4 regions of the Pseudescherichia sp. genome follow, and region 1 is predicted to be linked to each of the others. Evidence: predicted binding sites of a transcription regulator. Region 1 holds the regulator's gene; each other region holds the start of a gene.

Region 1 (4,355 bases):
GTATAGGCCGCAAAAACGGGTCGTTCAACCTATTATGGTTAGTTAACTAATTATTTTGCTGCTTGTTTTTGTCCCCAATAGCCCAGTCCGGCCAGCAAAACAGTCAGCAGCATAACGCTGGTTGTGGTAAGCAGAGGCGTAGCGATGAGCGTTGAGACCAGCAGACTGGCTAAAAAGCAGAGACCCAGCTGGAGGGTATTTTGTAGCGCCGCTGCACGTCCCGCCCCCTGAGGAAACGGGCTCAGCGCCTGGGCCACCACAATCGGATAGATTGCACCGTTAGCCATCGCCATCACGCAGAACGGAACCAGCAGCAGCGTCAATGAGACCTGTGGCAGGAAGGCCACCAGCCAGACGGCAACCACGCTCAGCGCATAGCCAGCCAGCAGCCAGGGCAGCAGACGCGGCCCCTGCCAGCGCTGAAGGGCTGCCCGACAGCCATAGCCTCCCACCAGAAAAGCGATGGTTTGCGGGACATAGCTCAGGCCAATCGCCGCGGGGCCATAGCCCAGAGCACTGAGAATAAACGGCGAACCGGTAAGCCAGGCGAAAAAGCTGGCTGAGCAGGCGGCGTAGATGGTGACGTTTCCGCAGTAAAAGCGAGAGCGTAACAGCAGCCCGAAGGTAACGGGTGTCGTTTGCGGATGATACTTTTTTACCGGTTTTTTAAGGCGAAGTGCGGGCAGCATCAGCAGCAGCGTGATAACAAACAGCACCATAAAGATGTTCTGCCAGTGGGAGTGGGCGAGGATCCAGCTTCCCAGCAGCGGCGCGAGGGCGGGGGAGAGCCCAACCAGCGGCATAATAGTGGCAAAAATACGGTTAACCCGCTGAGCCGGATAGTAGTCCGTTACCAGCGTCTGCCAGGTGACCGCGGCGGCACATACCCCCACGGCCTGAACAAAACGCAGTATCAGCAGCATGGTGCCGTCGCGCACCCATAGCATGCCGATGCAGCCAAAAGCAAACAGTCCCAGCCCGCAGAGGAGGACCAGCCTGCGGCCAAAGCGATCGGAGAGCGGGCCCCATATCAGCTGGGCAAGGGCAAAGCCGGCCAGAAACAGGCTAAGGCTGGCACTTACTGCCGATGCAGGGGTATTAAGATCCTGCTGAATAGCCGTAAACGCCGGCAGGTACATATCCGTTGCCAGAAAGCCCAGCACGCTCAATCCCGCTAGCCAGACTAAAAATCCTTTACCAGGTAACATCATCTTTCCTTCTTATTCTCTTTCACGATAGAGGTTAAACAGTGCAGATCACAAAGCGGCAAAGTGTAGGCAGTGCATTACCGGTTGTGAAACGGTAATATTTGCGCAGTGCATTCAAATTTTTTGCAGGCAGAATATGTGGTCAGATTACTCCCTTGACGTCGTAGATACCGTGGCTCGTACCGGAAGCTTTAGCGCCGCTGCTCAGGAGCTGCACCGGGTTCCCTCCGCCATCAGCTACACGGTACGACAGCTTGAAGCGTGGCTGGCCGTGCCGCTGTTTGAACGACGGCACCGGGACGTGGTGTTAACCCCGGCAGGAAGCTGGTTTTTGCAGGAGGGGCGTTCTGTCATCAAAAAAATGCAGGTCACCCGACAGCAGTGCCAGCAGATAGCTAACGGCTGGCGTGGCCAGCTTGCTATCGCCGTGGATAATATCGTCCGGCCCGAGCGCACCCGGCAGATGATTGTCGACTTCTATCGTCATTTTTCAGACGTTGAGCTGCTGGTGCAAAAAGAGGTGTTTAACGGCGTCTGGGATGCGCTGGCCGATGGGCGCGTGGAGCTGGCTATCGGTGCGACCCAGGCCATACCGGTGGGTGGGCGCTTTGCTTTTCGCGATATGGGCATGCTCAACTGGCGCTGCGTCGTGGCCGCTCATCACCCGCTGGCGGGTATGGATGGCCCGCTGAGCGACGATCTCCTGCGCGGCTGGCCGTCACTGGTATGGGAGGATACCTCCCGGCTACTGCCCAAACGCATCACATGGCTGCTGGACAACCAGCGGCGAATGGTGGTGCCGGACTGGACCTCCTCCGCCGAGTGCCTGAGCGCCGGGCTATGCATCGGCATGGTGCCAGGCCATTTTGCCAGGCCGTGGCTCGATCGCGGTGAGTGGGTGGAGCTGCAGCTGGAGGAGCCGTTTCCGGATGCGGCCTGCTGCCTGACCTGGCAGCAAAATGATAACTCGCCCGCGCTGGGCTGGCTGCTGGACTATTTAGGGGATAGCGAAACGCTTAATCGGGAGTGGCTGCGGGAGCCAGTGTAAACGGCTCCCGAGGCGTTGATCGGCGGCGGATGCTTAACGACGATAGTCGCGGAAGGGGCCGTCGGCCACCGAGCGGCGCTCGATCAGCCGGGGATGAACCTCAATCGACTGCGACTCTTCACGCTTGTTGACGATGCGGTCCATCAGCATATTGAATGCGGTTTCACCCAGCGAATCTTTAGGCTGGTGGATGGTCGTCAGTGCAGGGGTGAAGAAGCGAGCGTTACGCACGTTATCATACCCAATCAGCGATACATCCTGCGGCACGCGCAGGCCCATCTCGTCGACGGCGCAGAGCGCGCCCATCGCCATCACATCGCCGCCGCAGAACACGGCAGTAGGGCGATGCGGCTGGGAGAGGATCTGCTGCATCGCGCGGTAGCCGGACTCAGGTTCAAAGTCGCCCTGCACAATCCAGTTTTCCGGTACGTTAATCAGCGCCTCTTCCATCGCTTTCATAAAGCCGGCCAGGCGGCCTGCGCCGGTATTACGCTCGAGCGGGCCGGGGATCACACCGATTTCGCGGTGGCCGCGTTCGACCAGGTAGCGGCCAGCCATATAGCCACCCTCAAAGGCATTATCGATGACCGAGTCGGTGAAGTCGGCTTTTGCCTCACCCCAGTCCATCACCACCATAGGGATATGGCGATACTCCTCCAGCATGCTAAGCAGCGGGGCAGGGTATTCAGAGCACATTACCAGCAGGCCATCGACGCGCTTCTGCGCCATCATCGACAGATAGGCACGCTGCTTCTCGAGGTTGTTCCAGGCGTTACCCAAAATCAGGGTGTAGCCTTTCTGGAAACAGTTCTTCTCTACTGCCTCGATAATCTCAGCAAAATAGGGCGCTTCGCTGCTGGTCGCCAGCAGGCCAATCGATTTGGTATGGTTAACCTTCAGGCTGCGAGCCACGGCGCTGGGTGAATAGTGCAGCTCTTTAATGGCTGCCCACACTGCGTTACGCGTCTCTTCTGCAACAAAACGCGTTTTGTTAATTACATGTGATACGGTTGTGGTGGAAACGTTTGCTCGTTTCGCTACGTCTTTTATAGTTGCCATTCAATGTCACTCCAAACCACGACGTAAGCTCCTGAAAATAGTGTAGGTAAACGTTTGCCTCTACTCAGCCTGCACGCAACTTTTGGGGATGCGATTCGCCGGGAAAACGACACGGAACGTCAGGAGGGGTCTATGGCCGGTACGCGAATAAATTTAGCGTGGAATTTTGTCTTATCTTGATGAAAAGGGGAAGCGTTAAAACGCATATCACCCCAAATCAAAGAAGATTTTTGCCCATAAATGTGTAAAAATGCGCAAGCTCACTTTTTGTGGGGTAATTAGAATGGAGAGAAATTGATGAGTGCAGATCTGAAGTTTTCCCTGATGACGACCGTTGTTGTGCTGGGCCTGATTGTTGCTGGTGCGCTGACCGCTGCGTTAAATTGATTTAGCATGAGGGAGAGCCCTCTCCCTCTGTTTCGGCATCCCCTCTGGCGCCGCGTTAATTGTTATCAAAATGGCAATAAACTTTTGTTAGTTTGATAACTTCTGTTTTTTTGTGATAAATGTCATGCTTTTGACTTCTGTGACAGTGTCGCCTGATCGACACGGCAATTCTGGAGTCAAAATATGAAAATTAACTTTCCCCTGCTGGCCCTGGCGATTGGGGCATTTGGCATCGGGACCACCGAGTTCTCCCCGATGGGCCTGCTGCCAACTATCGCCCGCGGAGTAGATGTCTCTATTCCGGCAGCGGGAATGCTCATCAGCGCCTACGCCATTGGCGTCATGGTGGGTGCGCCGCTGATGACGCTGCTGCTCTCCCATCGTGCTCGCCGTAGCGCGCTGATCTTCCTGATGGCAATCTTTACCCTGGGCAACGTGCTGTCCGCACTCTCTCCCGACTACACCACCCTGATGCTTTCGCGCATCATCACCAGCCTTAACCACGGTGCCTTCTTTGGCCTGGGGTCGGTCGTGGCAGCCAGCGTCGTGCCGAAAGAGAAGCAGGCCAGCGCGGTGGCCACCATGTTTATGGGGCTGACCATCGCGAATATCGGCGGCGTACCGGCGGCAACGTGGCTGGGTGAAACCATCGG
Region 2 (4,355 bases), on a different contig from region 1:
CTCATCGCTAACCTGGTGCTGATCGTTGGCGTGATGTCTCTGCTGCCGGGGGCCACCCTGACCATGCCGGGCATTGCGGGGATCGTCTTAACCCTTGCGGTAGCGGTGGATGCGAACGTCCTGATTAACGAACGTATCAAAGAAGAGTTGAGCAACGGCCGCTCGGTACAGCAGGCAATCGACGAAGGTTATAAAGGCGCGTTTAGCTCCATCTTTGACGCCAACGTCACGACGCTTATCAAGGTCATCATCCTGTATGCCGTAGGCACCGGGGCAATTAAAGGCTTTGCGATTACTACCGGTATCGGTGTGGCGACGTCAATGTTTACCGCCATCGTCGGTACGCGTGCCATCGTAAACCTGTTGTACGGCGGCAAACGCATCAACAAGCTGTCTATCTGAGGAGTGCGTTGTGGCACAGGAATATACTGTTGAACAATTGAACCACGGGCGTAAAGTCTATGACTTTATGCGCTGGGATTACTGGGCTTTCGGCATCTCCGGGTTTCTGCTGATCCTGTCGATTATCATTATCGGCGTGCGCGGCTTTAACTGGGGTCTCGACTTCACCGGCGGTACGGTCATTGAAATCTCGCTGGAAAAACCGGCCGATATGGACATGATGCGTGACGCGCTGCAGAAAGCCGGTTTTGAGGATCCGCTGCTGCAGAACTTTGGCAGCAGCCGTGACATCATGGTGCGTATGCCGCCTGCCGAAGGGGCAACCGGTGGCCAGGCGCTGGGCAGCAAAGTGGTGAGCGTGATTAACGAGGCCACCAGCCAGAACGCGGCGGTAAAACGCATCGAGTTCGTGGGGCCAAGCGTCGGTGCCGATCTGGCACAGAACGGTGCGATGGCGCTGCTGGTAGCGCTGATCTCTATCCTGGTTTACGTCGGCTTCCGCTTCGAGTGGCGTCTGGCGGCGGGGGTGGTTATCGCGCTGGCGCACGACGTGATCATCACGATGGGCGTGCTGTCGCTGTTCCATATCGAGATCGACCTGACCATCGTGGCATCGCTGATGTCCGTTATCGGCTACTCGCTTAACGACAGCATCGTGGTTTCCGACCGTATTCGTGAGAACTTCCGCAAAATTCGTCGCGGGACGCCTTACGAGATCTTTAACGTGTCGCTGACCCAGACGCTGCACCGTACCTTGATCACCTCAGGCACCACCTTAGTGGTTATCCTGATGCTCTACCTCTTCGGTGGCGCAATGCTGCAGGGCTTCTCGCTGACCATGCTGATCGGTGTTTCCATCGGTACAGCATCGTCTATCTACGTGGCCTCTGCGCTGGCGCTGAAGCTCGGGATGAGACGTGAGCATCTGCTGCAGCAGAAGGTGGAGAAAGAGGGGGCGGATCAGCCGTCAATCCTGCCGTAACCGGCTCTTCGCCAATAAAAAAGCCAGCAATTACGCTGGCTTTTTTTATGTCTGACGCCGGGTGGCGCTGCGCTTATCCGGCCTACGTTTCGTGCTTTTGTAGGCCCCGCAAGCTTAGAAGTTGTAACCTGCCACCAGGTAACCACCCCAGCCGGTAGAGCGGACGTTGAAGTTGCCGCTGCCGAAGTTCAGGCTGGCATCGTCATTCCACTGGCCGCCGTTGTGCCAGTAACGCGCGACCACCGAGTAGTGCCAGTGATCGTAGTTCAGGGCCAGAATGTGGCTGGAGGCGATAGAGTCGTTGGTACGCGCCTGCATGCCGTTCAGATCGCGGAAATCTTTGTCGCCCAGCTCGGAACCCCAGTCAAAGTTAGTGAAGCCGATATAGCTCAGCTGGCCGCCCCACAGCTGGGTAATCGGCACAAAGTATTTCACCTTGAAGCGGTAGCCATCCCACTCGTTCTCGTTCGCGGCTTCGTAGTTCTGCCACTGGTACTTAGCATAGACGTTCAGGGAGAGGCTCATCGGCAGGCCGGTATCGATGTCTGTACCCAGACCCATGTACCAGGTGCTCTGACGGCCCGCTTTGTTGCGGCCCATGTCGTAGATGTAGTTATTCGCGAAATACCACTCTTTGAACGGACCAAACGCCAGGCTGGTGCCGGTCAGCTTGTCGATAGAGAAGCGAGGTTCAATCTCCATAAACAGCGGGGAGCCGTGGTTCCAGATACCCTGCGCAGTGCTGTTGCCACCGAAGAAGACCGGCGCATCCATGTAGCCATAGAAGTCAAACCAATCCTTTTTGGCGAACGCTTCGTACTCCAGGTAGGTATCGTTACGAATAGTCGGCCCGAAACGGGTGTGGTAGCTGCCTACCACGTTAACGCTCTGATGCCACCAGTCGGAGACGAACTCGCTGTTGCTGGTTTCGGCCGCATTCACGGCGAAGGTGGAGGAGAGCGCAAGTGCCGCACCGGCGACGAGTAAAGTTTTTTTCATATTTATGCCACTGATTGAAGTCCCTGACGGGATCGAAAGAATGCTGTTGATGCTTTTCAAAATGTTTCGACTTTCTGCGGGCCTATTATAAGTTTCCTTGCTCACAAAAATATGTGTTGTTTCACAGATCCATCATATACGTAATCGATTGCGTTCACGTTTGCGTAGATAAAACGGGGCGATTGTACTGGCAATCTGCGGCATTGCCAATATTTGAGGTTTGAAGAGGGGAAAGTTAAAAGAGGAAGATTAGGCGAAGGGCGGCGCTGCGCCCTTACAGAAAGTAACCGAGTGTGACCTTATTGCATATTGGCTGGCTGAATATCGTGAATGCGGATAAAACCAAGCTGTTCGGGGGTGATGCCGTTGAGCTGCAGCGGAACGCTGACGTCGCTCGGCGCAAGCGTGCTGGCCGGGGCGCTAATCAGCTGGTTCTGGACGTTAACTTCCTGCGGGTTCTCCGTGGTACCCTGAATTTGCCCCCACTCAACCGTGCCGCTAAAGGCGGGTAGCGGCGTATTCGACTCACCCTGAATGAGCAGCGTCAGGCGCGTTCCGCCGGCGTTAGGAGCAATATCTTTCATTGACATGCGCAGCATGCCGAGCTGACTGTTCAGCCGCGCCGGGGTATTGGCGCCGGGCAGCAGATAGACACCGCTCTCAGATTTGGCGTTCAGGCTGTTCTGCTGGGTGATCTTCACCGTCTCATGGTTGAGCTTGCTCATCTCTTTATTGAGCGTGCTCACGCTCTGGTGCAGCTGGCGAACCTCGCTCTGCTGGGCGCAGGCGCTAAGGGTAAACAGGCTCCCCAGCAGGGCGAGCTTCAGATAACGGCTTGTCATGGTAGCGGTTTCCTTAAACGTGTTATTGCCTGTAAGGGTAGATCGTTCCGCCGCGCTTGACATCGATCCTTTATCCCAAAAGTGCTGATGCCTTTGTTGTGGCGGCATATCGGGTTAAAATAGATTTCAGTTAATATTATCTTCAGGACGCCGTATGCATTGCCCATTCTGTTTCGCCGTGGATACCAAAGTAATTGACTCTCGCCTGGTGGGCGAAGGCTCCTCCGTTCGCCGTCGTCGCCAGTGTCTGGTGTGCAACGAGCGCTTCACGACCTTCGAAGTGGCGGAGCTGGTGATGCCGCGCGTGGTGAAGAGCAACGAGGTCCGTGAACCGTTTAACGAAGACAAACTACGCAGCGGCATGCTTAAGGCACTGGAAAAACGCCCGGTCAGCGCCGATGACGTTGAAATGGCCCTCAACCATATTAAATCTCAGCTGCGGGCCACCGGTGAACGTGAGATCCCCAGCAAGATGATTGGCAACCTGGTCATGGAGCAGCTTAAGAAGCTCGATAAAGTGGCCTATATCCGCTTTGCCTCCGTCTACCGCAGCTTTGAAGATATCCGCGAATTTGGCGAAGAGATCGCCCGCTTACAGGACTAGGCCCATGCTGGACGACAAGCAGGACAACAAGCAGGACGAGCTCTACATGGCTCGTGCGCTGAAGCTGGCGCAGCGCGGACGTTACACCACCCATCCTAATCCCAATGTGGGCTGCGTTATTGTAAAAAATGGCGAAATCGTCGGGGAGGGGTTTCACTTCCGCGCCGGGGAGCCGCATGCGGAGGTGCATGCCCTGCGCATGGCGGGAGATCGCGCCCGGGGAGCCACCGCCTATGTGACGCTGGAGCCGTGCAGCCATCATGGCCGGACGCCACCCTGCTGTGAAGCATTAATTAACGCTGGCGTTGCCCGCGTCGTCGCAGCGATGCAGGATCCCAACCCGCAGGTCGCGGGCCGGGGGCTATATCGTCTCTCTCAGGAGGGGATCGAGGTCAGCCACGGCCTGATGATGAGCGAGGCGGAGCGGCTTAACCGCGGCTTTCTCAAGCGCATGCGTACCGGTTTTCCCTGGATCCAGCTTAAGCTTGGCGCGTCGCTGGACGGACGCACGGCGATGGCAAACGGC
Region 3 (4,355 bases), on a different contig from region 1:
CCACCGCCCATGCCGAGATCATGGCCCTGCGTCAGGGGGGGCTGGTGCTGCAAAACTACCGTCTGCTCGATACCACCCTCTACGTCACCCTGGAGCCCTGCGTCATGTGTGCGGGGGCGATGGTTCACGGTCGTATTGGCACCCTGGTGTTTGGCGCGCGGGATCTGAAAACCGGCGCGGCAGGCTCCCTGATGGATGTCCTGCACCATCCTGGGATGAACCACCGGGTAGAGATCGTCGAGGGAGCGCTGCGTGAGGAGTGCTCGGCAATGCTCAGCGACTTTTTCCGCCAGCGTCGGCTGGCGATCAAAGCACAAAAGCAGGCGCGTTAATGCGGCTCAGCGCCCGCTGACGCCTGGTTCAATATCCCCGGCAGCGTAAAGCTCGACTGGCCAAAGGCCTCGGCGGGGGAGAAGGCGCTCAGCGGCATCACGCCATAGCGCGTCTCTGCCAGCTCCTCCTGTGCGACTACCGGATAACTTTGCGCCATCCGCTGCTCGTGAGCGAGCTGCTGCTCCTGCTGTCGGGCTCTCTCCTGCAGATAACCCACCAGGCTAATCTGATACTTGCGGATGTTTTCCACGTAGGCGTAGGCCTCATGTCCGCGGGCGTAGCCGTAGGTCAGCCTGCTGTACCACGCCTTCTGGCTAAGCAGCGGCAGGCGCTGCTTTACGTCAGACCAGCTATCCGGGTTGCCTTTGGTCTTCGCCGTCAGGGCGCGGGCATCAAGCATATGGGCATAGCCCATGTTGTAGGCCGCCAGCGCAAACCAGATCCGCTCCTCCTCGGGCACCGTTGCCGGGACGTGAGCCATCATATCCTGGAGATAGCGCGCCCCGCCGCTGATGCTCTGCTCGGCGTCGGTGCGATCGGTCAGGCCCAGGCTCTGGGCGGTATTTTTGGTCAGCATCATCAGGCCACGCACGCCGGTGGGGGAGGTGGCCTGGGTGTCCCAGTGGGACTCCTGATAAGAGATAGCTGCCAGCAGACGCCAGTCAATCTTCTGGGCGTATTTTTCAAACAGTGGACGCAGGTCAGGCAAGACGCTGTCGATAGCGCGCAGGAAGGCGCGGGTATCAACGTAGTCAAACCCTTTACCGTGGCCGAGGTACTTCTCCTCCAGGCGTGCCAGAGTGCCGTCCTCATTAATTACGTTGAAGAAGTCCAGCATAGCGGCGGAGAGGGCGTTATCGCTGTCCTTCTGGCTGAACCACGCCACCGGCTGCTCGTCGGTAATATCCAGCGCTACCGCCAGCTCGGGATGCACGCGCTGGAAGAGGCTAATAGCTACGGAGTCGGCGATGGTATAGGCCAGCTTCCCCTGGGCAACCTGCAACAGCAGATCGTTAGTGCCCAGCTTCTCATCCACCTTCCAGCTCAGATCCGGGTACTTCTTCTCCTTCAGCGCCTGCAGATCGCTAATGACAACGTGCCCAGGCGCAACGGTCAGCTGGGCATCAGTCACCGTCGCTAGCGTGCGCGGACGCAGGCTGCCTACGCGATAGACCAGCTGCTGGGAGACGGAATAATAGACCGGCCCGCTTTGATAGTGCTTGATGCGCTCGTTGTTATAAACCAGACCGGCCGCCAGCATATCGGCATTGTCGTTATCGAGATCGTCAAACAGCTGGTTGATGTTTTGCCGCACGATGATGCGCAGCTTCACGCCAAGGTAGCTGGCGAACTGCTCGGCCAGCTCATAGTCGAGGCCGGTGGGTTTATCGCTGGTGGCGTTCCAGGTGAGCGGAGAAACCAGGGTGCTGACGCGCAGCTCGCCGCGCGCCTGGATAGCAGCGATGCGGTTTTCGGCTTTACCCGACCACGGGATTGAGGGCCACAGGGCTGCTGCCAGCAGCAGGGTGACAATGCCGATAAGCAGATAATTAAACTTTAATTTTCTCAATGAGTTAATTCTCTGCGTCACCTGACGCCTCAGTCCGCCGTCATTATTATTGAAAAGCATTTGTCCGGAAGTGAGCGGCATTTTGCTTAAGATTGCGGCACTTAGCAACTTATTAGAGAATTAGGTCACATCTATTGTTAAAAATTGCGGGCAATTTTATTTCCACGCAAACGGTTTCGTCGACGCGCAGGATTCTCTATAATGACGCCCGTTTTCCCCCTGGCGCATTCTTACAGCGTCATCGACGCGCTAAAGACGAGAGACTTATGATGGAAATTCTGCGTGGTTCGCCTGCACTGTCTGCATTCCGTATCAACAAACTGCTGGCACGCTTTCAGGCAGCCGCCCTCCCGGTAAGCAACATTTACGCTGAGTATGTCCATTTCGCTGACCTCAACGCTCCTCTAAATGCCGATGAACACGCCCAGCTCGGCCGCCTGCTGACCTACGGCCCGCGCCTGAGCAGCCACGCCCCCACTGGCAAACTGCTGCTGGTGACGCCGCGTCCGGGGACCATCTCTCCCTGGTCTTCAAAAGCAACGGATATCGCCCACAACTGCGGTCTGACGCAGATTGCCCGCCTTGAGCGCGGCGTCGCCTGGTACGTTGAGGCGTCGACCCTGAGCGCAGCGCAGTGGCAGGCGGTGGCCGCCGAGCTGTATGACCGCATGATGGAGACGACCTTTGATGCGCTGGAAGACGCGGAGAAACTCTTTGCCCACCATCAGCCCGCGCCGGTAGAGAGCGTGGACATGCTGGGGCAGGGGCGTGATGCGTTGGTGGAGGCTAACCAGCGTCTGGGTCTCGCGCTGGCGGAAGACGAAATTGATTACCTGTTCGATGCCTTCACCACCCTCGGGCGTAACCCGAACGACATCGAGCTTTACATGTTCGCCCAGGCGAACTCCGAACACTGTCGGCACAAAATCTTCAACGCCGACTGGGTGATCGACGGCGAGCAGCAGCCGAAATCGCTGTTTAAGATGATTAAAAACACCTTTGAGAAAACCCCGGATCACGTGCTGTCTGCCTATAAAGACAACGCGGCGGTGATGGAAGGCTCAGAGGTCGGGCGCTTCTTCGCCGATAGCGAAGCGGGCCGCTACGATTTCCATCAGGAGCCTACCCATATTCTGATGAAGGTCGAGACCCATAACCACCCGACGGCGATCTCGCCGTGGCCGGGCGCGGCAACCGGCTCCGGCGGTGAGATCCGTGACGAAGGCGCAACCGGACGCGGCGCGAAGCCGAAAGCGGGCCTGGTGGGCTTCTCGGTCTCTAACCTGCGTATTCCGGGTTTTGAACAGCCGTGGGAAGAGGATTTCGGCAAGCCGGATCGTATCGTTACCGCGCTGGATATCATGACCGACGGCCCGCTGGGCGGCGCGGCATTCAACAACGAATTTGGCCGTCCGGCGCTGACCGGCTACTTCCGTACCTACGAAGAGAGGGTCAACAGCCACAACGGCGAAGAGCTGCGCGGCTACCATAAGCCGATCATGCTGGCGGGCGGTATCGGTAACATCCGTGCCGACCACGTGCAGAAGGGCGAAATTACCGTTGGCGCGAAGCTGGTGGTGCTCGGTGGCCCGGCGATGAATATCGGTCTTGGCGGCGGGGCGGCCTCGTCAATGGCGTCCGGCCAGTCCGATGCCGACCTCGACTTTGCCTCCGTCCAGCGCGACAACCCGGAGATGGAGCGCCGTTGCCAGGAGGTGATCGATCGCTGCTGGCAGCTGGGCGATGCCAACCCAATTCTGTTTATCCACGACGTTGGCGCAGGCGGTCTCTCTAACGCCATGCCGGAGCTGGTAAGCGACGGCGGCCGCGGCGGCCGTTTCGACCTGCGCAGCATCCTGAGCGATGAGCCGGGCATGAGCCCGCTGGAGATCTGGTGTAACGAATCGCAAGAGCGCTATGTAATGGCGGTGGCCGCCGATCAGATGGCGCTGTTCGATGCCCTCTGCCGCCGTGAGCGCGCCCCTTACGCCGTTATCGGCGAAGCGACCGAAGAGCGCCACCTGAGCCTCACCGACAGCCACTTCGACAATCAGCCTATCGACCTGCCGCTGGACGTTCTGCTCGGTAAAACGCCGAAGATGACCCGTGACGTCGAATCGCTGAAGGCCGCCGGAGAAGCTTTCGACCTGCAGGGCATTACCGTGGCCGACGCGGTTAACCGCGTGCTGCACCTGCCTGCGGTAGCAGAGAAAACCTTCCTGGTGACCATCGGCGACCGTACCGTCACCGGCATGGTCGCCCGGGATCAGATGGTTGGCCCGTGGCAGATCCCGGTAGCCAACTGCGCGGTGACCACCGCCAGCCTCGACAGCTACTACGGCGAAGCGATGTCCATCGGGGAGCGCTCTCCGGTGGCGCTGCTGGACTTTGCCGCCTCCGCCCGTCTGGCAGTCGGTGAAGCGCTGACCAACGTGGCCGCCACGCAGATTGG
Region 4 (4,355 bases), on a different contig from region 1:
TGCTCGCGGGTCTGCATCGCCATGCGCAGCGCGGTGTTACCGGCAGCATCTTTCGATACGCCGATAATACGGCCTGGCATGGAGCGTTTGAATTCATCTTTGGCGGCAAAGAAGGCCGCGTGCGGGCCGCCGTAGCCCATCGGCACGCCGAAGCGCTGCGCGGAGCCGAAGACAATATCCGCGCCCTGCTTGCCCGGCGCACTGAGCAGCACCAGCGCCATAAAGTCTGCCGCAACGCTCACCACGACCTTGCGCGCTTTCAGCTCGCCAATCAGCGCGCTGTAGTCATGCACTTCACCGGTGGTGCCCACCTGCTGGAGCAACACGCCGAAGAGATCCTGATGATCCAGCGCCTTGTCGGCATCGTCGACCACGATCTCAAAACCAAAAGTTTCCGCGCGGGTACGCACGACGTCCAGGGTCTGCGGATGCACGTCGGCGGCGACAAAGAAGCGGTTCGCTCCTTTCAGCTTGCTGACGCGTTTCGCCATCGCCATCGCTTCCGCGCCTGCCGTCGCTTCGTCAAGCAGCGATGCGGAGGCGATATCGAGACCGGTCAGATCCAGAGTGACCTGCTGGAAGTTGAGCAGCGCTTCAAGGCGGCCCTGGGAAACTTCCGGCTGGTAAGGGGTATAGGCGGTGTACCAGCCTGGGTTTTCCAGCATATTACGCAGGATCACCGGTGGCAGCTGCACGGCGGTGTAGCCCATGCCGATGTAAGACTTAAAGCGCTTGTTACGCGCGGCGATAGCTTTCAGCTCCGCCAGCGCGGCAAACTCCGTAGTCGCTTCGCCAATCTGCGGCGGCGTTGCCAGCTGAATGTCCTGCGGGACAATCTGACCAATCAGGGCGTTGAGTGAATCTGCGCCAACGGTTTTCAGCATCTCTTGCTGCTGAGCAGCATCCGGCCCGATATGGCGATCGATAAAAGCGTCGCGGTGTTCAAGCTGGCTTAAAGTCTGGGTCATGAGCGATGGTTCCTGAAACGTGCGGTGAATCGTGGTTGTCTTAACCTGAATGCCCGGTTGCGCTGACGCTTACCGGGCCTGGAGGCTTTACTCGTCTTCTAATAGAGATTCATAGGCAGTTGCATCTAATAGCGCTTCAACTTCTGCTTCGTCGCTGGCTTTGATCTTAAAGATCCAGCCGCCGGCATACGGCTCGCTGTTGACCAGCTCCGGGTTGTCGCTGAGCGCATCGTTAACTGCCACAATCTCGCCGCTCACCGGCGCATAGATGTCAGAGGCCGCCTTAACGGATTCTGCAACGGCACAGTCATCGCCCGCGCTGACGGTAGCGCCCACGTCCGGCAGGTCAACAAACACCATATCGCCCAGCAGCTCCTGCGCATGTTCGGTAATGCCAACGGTATAGGAGCCGTCAGCCTCTTTACGCAGCCACTCGTGTTCTTTGCTATATTTCAGGTCGCCAGGTACATTGCTCATTAACATTTCTCCACGATAGATTAGGTTACGCGACGGCTTTGCCAGCGCGTACAAAAACAGGTTTCGTTACCTTCACCGGCATTTCACGGTTGCGGATCTGCACGATAGCCGTGTCGCCAATCCCGGCCGGTACGCGGGCCAGCGCGATGCTGTAGCCCAGCGTCGGTGAGAAGGTGCCGCTGGTGATAATGCCTTCCTGCGAGTTGCCACTGGCGTCGGTGAAACGCACCGGCAGTTCGTTACGCAGGACGCCTTTTTCGGTCATAATCAGACCAACCAGCTGTTCGGTACCTCTTTCACGCTGTACTTCCAGCGCTTCGCGACCAATAAAGTCACGGTCAGCAGGCTCCCAGGCGATGGTCCAGCCCATATTCGCCGCCAGCGGCGAAACGCCTTCGTCCATCTCCTGCCCATAGAGGTTCATACCCGCTTCCAGACGCAGCGTATCGCGCGCGCCCAGGCCGCAGGGCTTTACGCCCGCGCCAATCAGCGCCTGCCAGAAATCCGCCGCCTGCTCACTCGGCAGCGCAATCTCATAGCCCGCCTCGCCGGTGTAGCCGGTGGTAGCGATAAACCAGCCGTCAGACTCCACGCCAAAGAAGGGCTTCATGCCTGCCACGGCCTGACGCTGGGCATCGGTAAACAGACCTGCCGCTTTCGCCTGGGCGTTCGGCCCCTGAATGGCAATCAGCGCCAGATCGTCACGCACGGTAATGTCGATATCAAAGGGAGCCGCGTGCTGGGTGATCCAGGCGAGATCTTTTTCACGAGTGGCAGAGTTCACCACCAGGCGGAAATGATCTTCGGTAAAGAAGTAGACGATCAGGTCATCAATGACGCCGCCGGAGGCGTTGAGCATGCCGCTGTAGAGCGCTTTGCCCGGCTGGGTCAACTTAGCCACGTCGTTGGCCAGCAGATGGCGGAGAAATGCCCGACAGCGACTGCCGCGCAGGTCGACGATGGTCATATGCGAGACGTCAAACATACCGGCATCGGTACGCACCGCGTGGTGCTCATCGATCTGCGAGCCGTAGTGCAGCGGCATCATCCAGCCGTGGAAATCCACCATGCGTGCGCCGCACAGCGTATGTTGTTCGTATAAAGGGGTTTGCTGAGCCATCTTTTCCTCATTGAATAAGCAGGGCCAGGATAAATAAGGCGAAGTCGTAAGCAGGTAGCCTCGTTTCCAGACGGCGACGCAAACGTTACCTTTTGCCTGAACTTATCATCGAACAGCGGGTATAACCATAAGCAAAAATGTTCCATCACATTAGCTTATGACCTAAAAAACCAAAGCGAGCGGCAGGATATTACACTGCTAATATGCCTGGGTTTGCGATAAACATCATAAAACAGACGATGCATGCCCGATAAGACAGGGTATTACACGGCAAAGCGCGCAGATTTCCAGAGCGGAAAAAATAGAGGGATGAGAAAAAGTAATCCGAAATTGGGGGTGAAATTAGAATATTTCAAATGAGGGGGTACATCCCCTCCCCAGGGGTGGGGAGAGAAAGTGTGATCGGGTTAACGTAACCACTCTGGCAGATCGTTCAGGCCCATCGCCTGGCGAATAAGCTGTGGCTTAACCCCCGGCAGCGTGTCGGCCAGCTTCAGGCCAAGATCGCGCAGCAGCTTTTTCGCCGGGTGCGTACCGGAAAACAGCTCGCGAAAACCCTGCATACTCGCCAGCATCACTCCAGCGCTGTGTTTGCGGCTGCGCTCATAGCGACGCAGATAGAGGTGCTGGCCGATATCTTTGCCTGCGCCGTGCAGGCGTTTCAGCTCGTTGACCAGCTCGGCGGCATCCATAAAGCCCAGGTTTACCCCCTGCCCCGCCAGCGGATGGATGGTATGCGCTGCATCGCCCACCAGCGCCAGACGGTGCGCGGCAAACTGGCGTGCGTAGCGGCCCGTCAGCGGAAACACCAGTCGCTCGCTCTCAACGTGGCAAAGGCCGAGGCGGTTGTCGAACGCCATATCCAGCGCCTGGTTGAAGGCCTCCTCTGTCGCCTCCTGCATCCTTGCGGCCTCCAGCGGCGGCAGCGACCAGACAATAGAGCAGAGGTGCGAATCGCTCAGCGGCAGGAAGGCAAGGATACCGTCGCCGTGGAAGACCTGACGCGCCACCGCCTCGTGGGGCTCATCGGTGCGGATAGTAGCGACCAGCGCATGATGACGGTAGTCCCAGGAGGTAAGTGCAATATCGGCTTTGTCGCGCAGCCAGGAGTTAGCTCCGTCCGCGCCCACGACCAGCCGTGCTGTCAGCATGCCGCCATCTTTCAGCGTCAAAAAGGCTTCGTTTTCGCCCCAGGCGACCTGCTGTACGCCAGCGGGTGCCATGAGCGTGACGTCCTGACACTGCTGCGCTTTCTGCCACAGCGCCTGGTGGATCACATCGTTCTCAATAATATGGCCCAGGTGGCTATAGCCCATGCTGCGATCGTCAAAGGCGATGCGTCCAAAGCTGTCTTTGTCCCACACCTCCATACCGTGATAGCAGCTGGCGCGGCTCGCCACGATGGATGACCAGACGCCAAGGCGGGTCAGCAACTTTTCACTGGCGGCGTTGATGGCCGAGACGCGGAGCGCAGGCGGCGCGCTCTCCGCCAGCGGCTGAGGCAGGTTTTGCTCCAGCACCGCTACGCGCAGGCCGCTCCCCTGTAATCCACAGGCTACCGCCAGACCAACCATACCGCCGCCGACAATTGCTACATCTACATTCTGCAAAATTCACTCCCAAAACTACTGCCTGGTAAAGCAGGCCGGCCTATCGGGCGACCCAGCCTAGCGTTCGCTGCGCCAGCACGTCGCGTGCTGGAGTAAAAAGTTCCATTGCCATCAGTCCGGCGTTGCGACCCGCAACCAGCGGCGACCAGCGGTTAGCAAACAGCTGCACCAGTCCGTCGG

Evidence for each region. Region 1 encodes PurR, which represses purine synthesis genes. Its sites were predicted from a motif close to CANGCAAACGTTTGCNTG; they were not measured.
Region 2: the regulator PurR is predicted to act here: its motif matches at 2,521-2,538, upstream of RTX96_RS12725 (nucleoside-specific channel-forming protein Tsx).
Region 3: the regulator PurR is predicted to act here: its motif matches at 2,067-2,084, upstream of purL (phosphoribosylformylglycinamidine synthase).
Region 4: the regulator PurR is predicted to act here: its motif matches at 2,647-2,664, upstream of gcvT (glycine cleavage system aminomethyltransferase GcvT).

The regions. Positions count from the first base shown of each region.
Region 1 is NZ_DAMBWA010000005.1:264,041-268,395, forward strand. Features, by position in the region: gene punC (purine nucleoside transporter PunC) at 51-1,208, opposite strand; gene punR (DNA-binding transcriptional activator PunR) at 1,345-2,256, shown strand; gene purR (HTH-type transcriptional repressor PurR) at 2,290-3,315, opposite strand; gene RTX96_RS09845 (YnhF family membrane protein) at 3,613-3,702, shown strand; gene RTX96_RS09850 (MFS transporter) at 3,886-4,355, shown strand, end outside.
Region 2 is NZ_DAMBWA010000008.1:145,432-149,786, reverse strand. Features, by position in the region: gene secD (protein translocase subunit SecD) at 1-402, shown strand, start outside; gene secF (protein translocase subunit SecF) at 413-1,384, shown strand; gene RTX96_RS12725 (nucleoside-specific channel-forming protein Tsx) at 1,499-2,383, opposite strand; gene RTX96_RS12720 (DUF3251 domain-containing protein) at 2,683-3,225, opposite strand; gene nrdR (transcriptional regulator NrdR) at 3,380-3,829, shown strand; gene ribD (bifunctional diaminohydroxyphosphoribosylaminopyrimidine deaminase/5-amino-6-(5-phosphoribosylamino)uracil reductase RibD) at 3,834-4,355, shown strand, end outside.
Region 3 is NZ_DAMBWA010000011.1:29,847-34,201, forward strand. Features, by position in the region: gene tadA (tRNA adenosine(34) deaminase TadA) at 1-332, shown strand, start outside; gene mltF (membrane-bound lytic murein transglycosylase MltF) at 329-1,903, opposite strand; gene purL (phosphoribosylformylglycinamidine synthase) at 2,170-4,355, shown strand, end outside.
Region 4 is NZ_DAMBWA010000009.1:102,511-106,865, reverse strand. Features, by position in the region: gene gcvP (aminomethyl-transferring glycine dehydrogenase) at 1-968, opposite strand, end outside; gene gcvH (glycine cleavage system protein GcvH) at 1,056-1,445, opposite strand; gene gcvT (glycine cleavage system aminomethyltransferase GcvT) at 1,471-2,565, opposite strand; gene ubiI (FAD-dependent 2-octaprenylphenol hydroxylase) at 2,973-4,175, opposite strand; gene ubiH (2-octaprenyl-6-methoxyphenyl hydroxylase) at 4,216-4,355, opposite strand, start outside.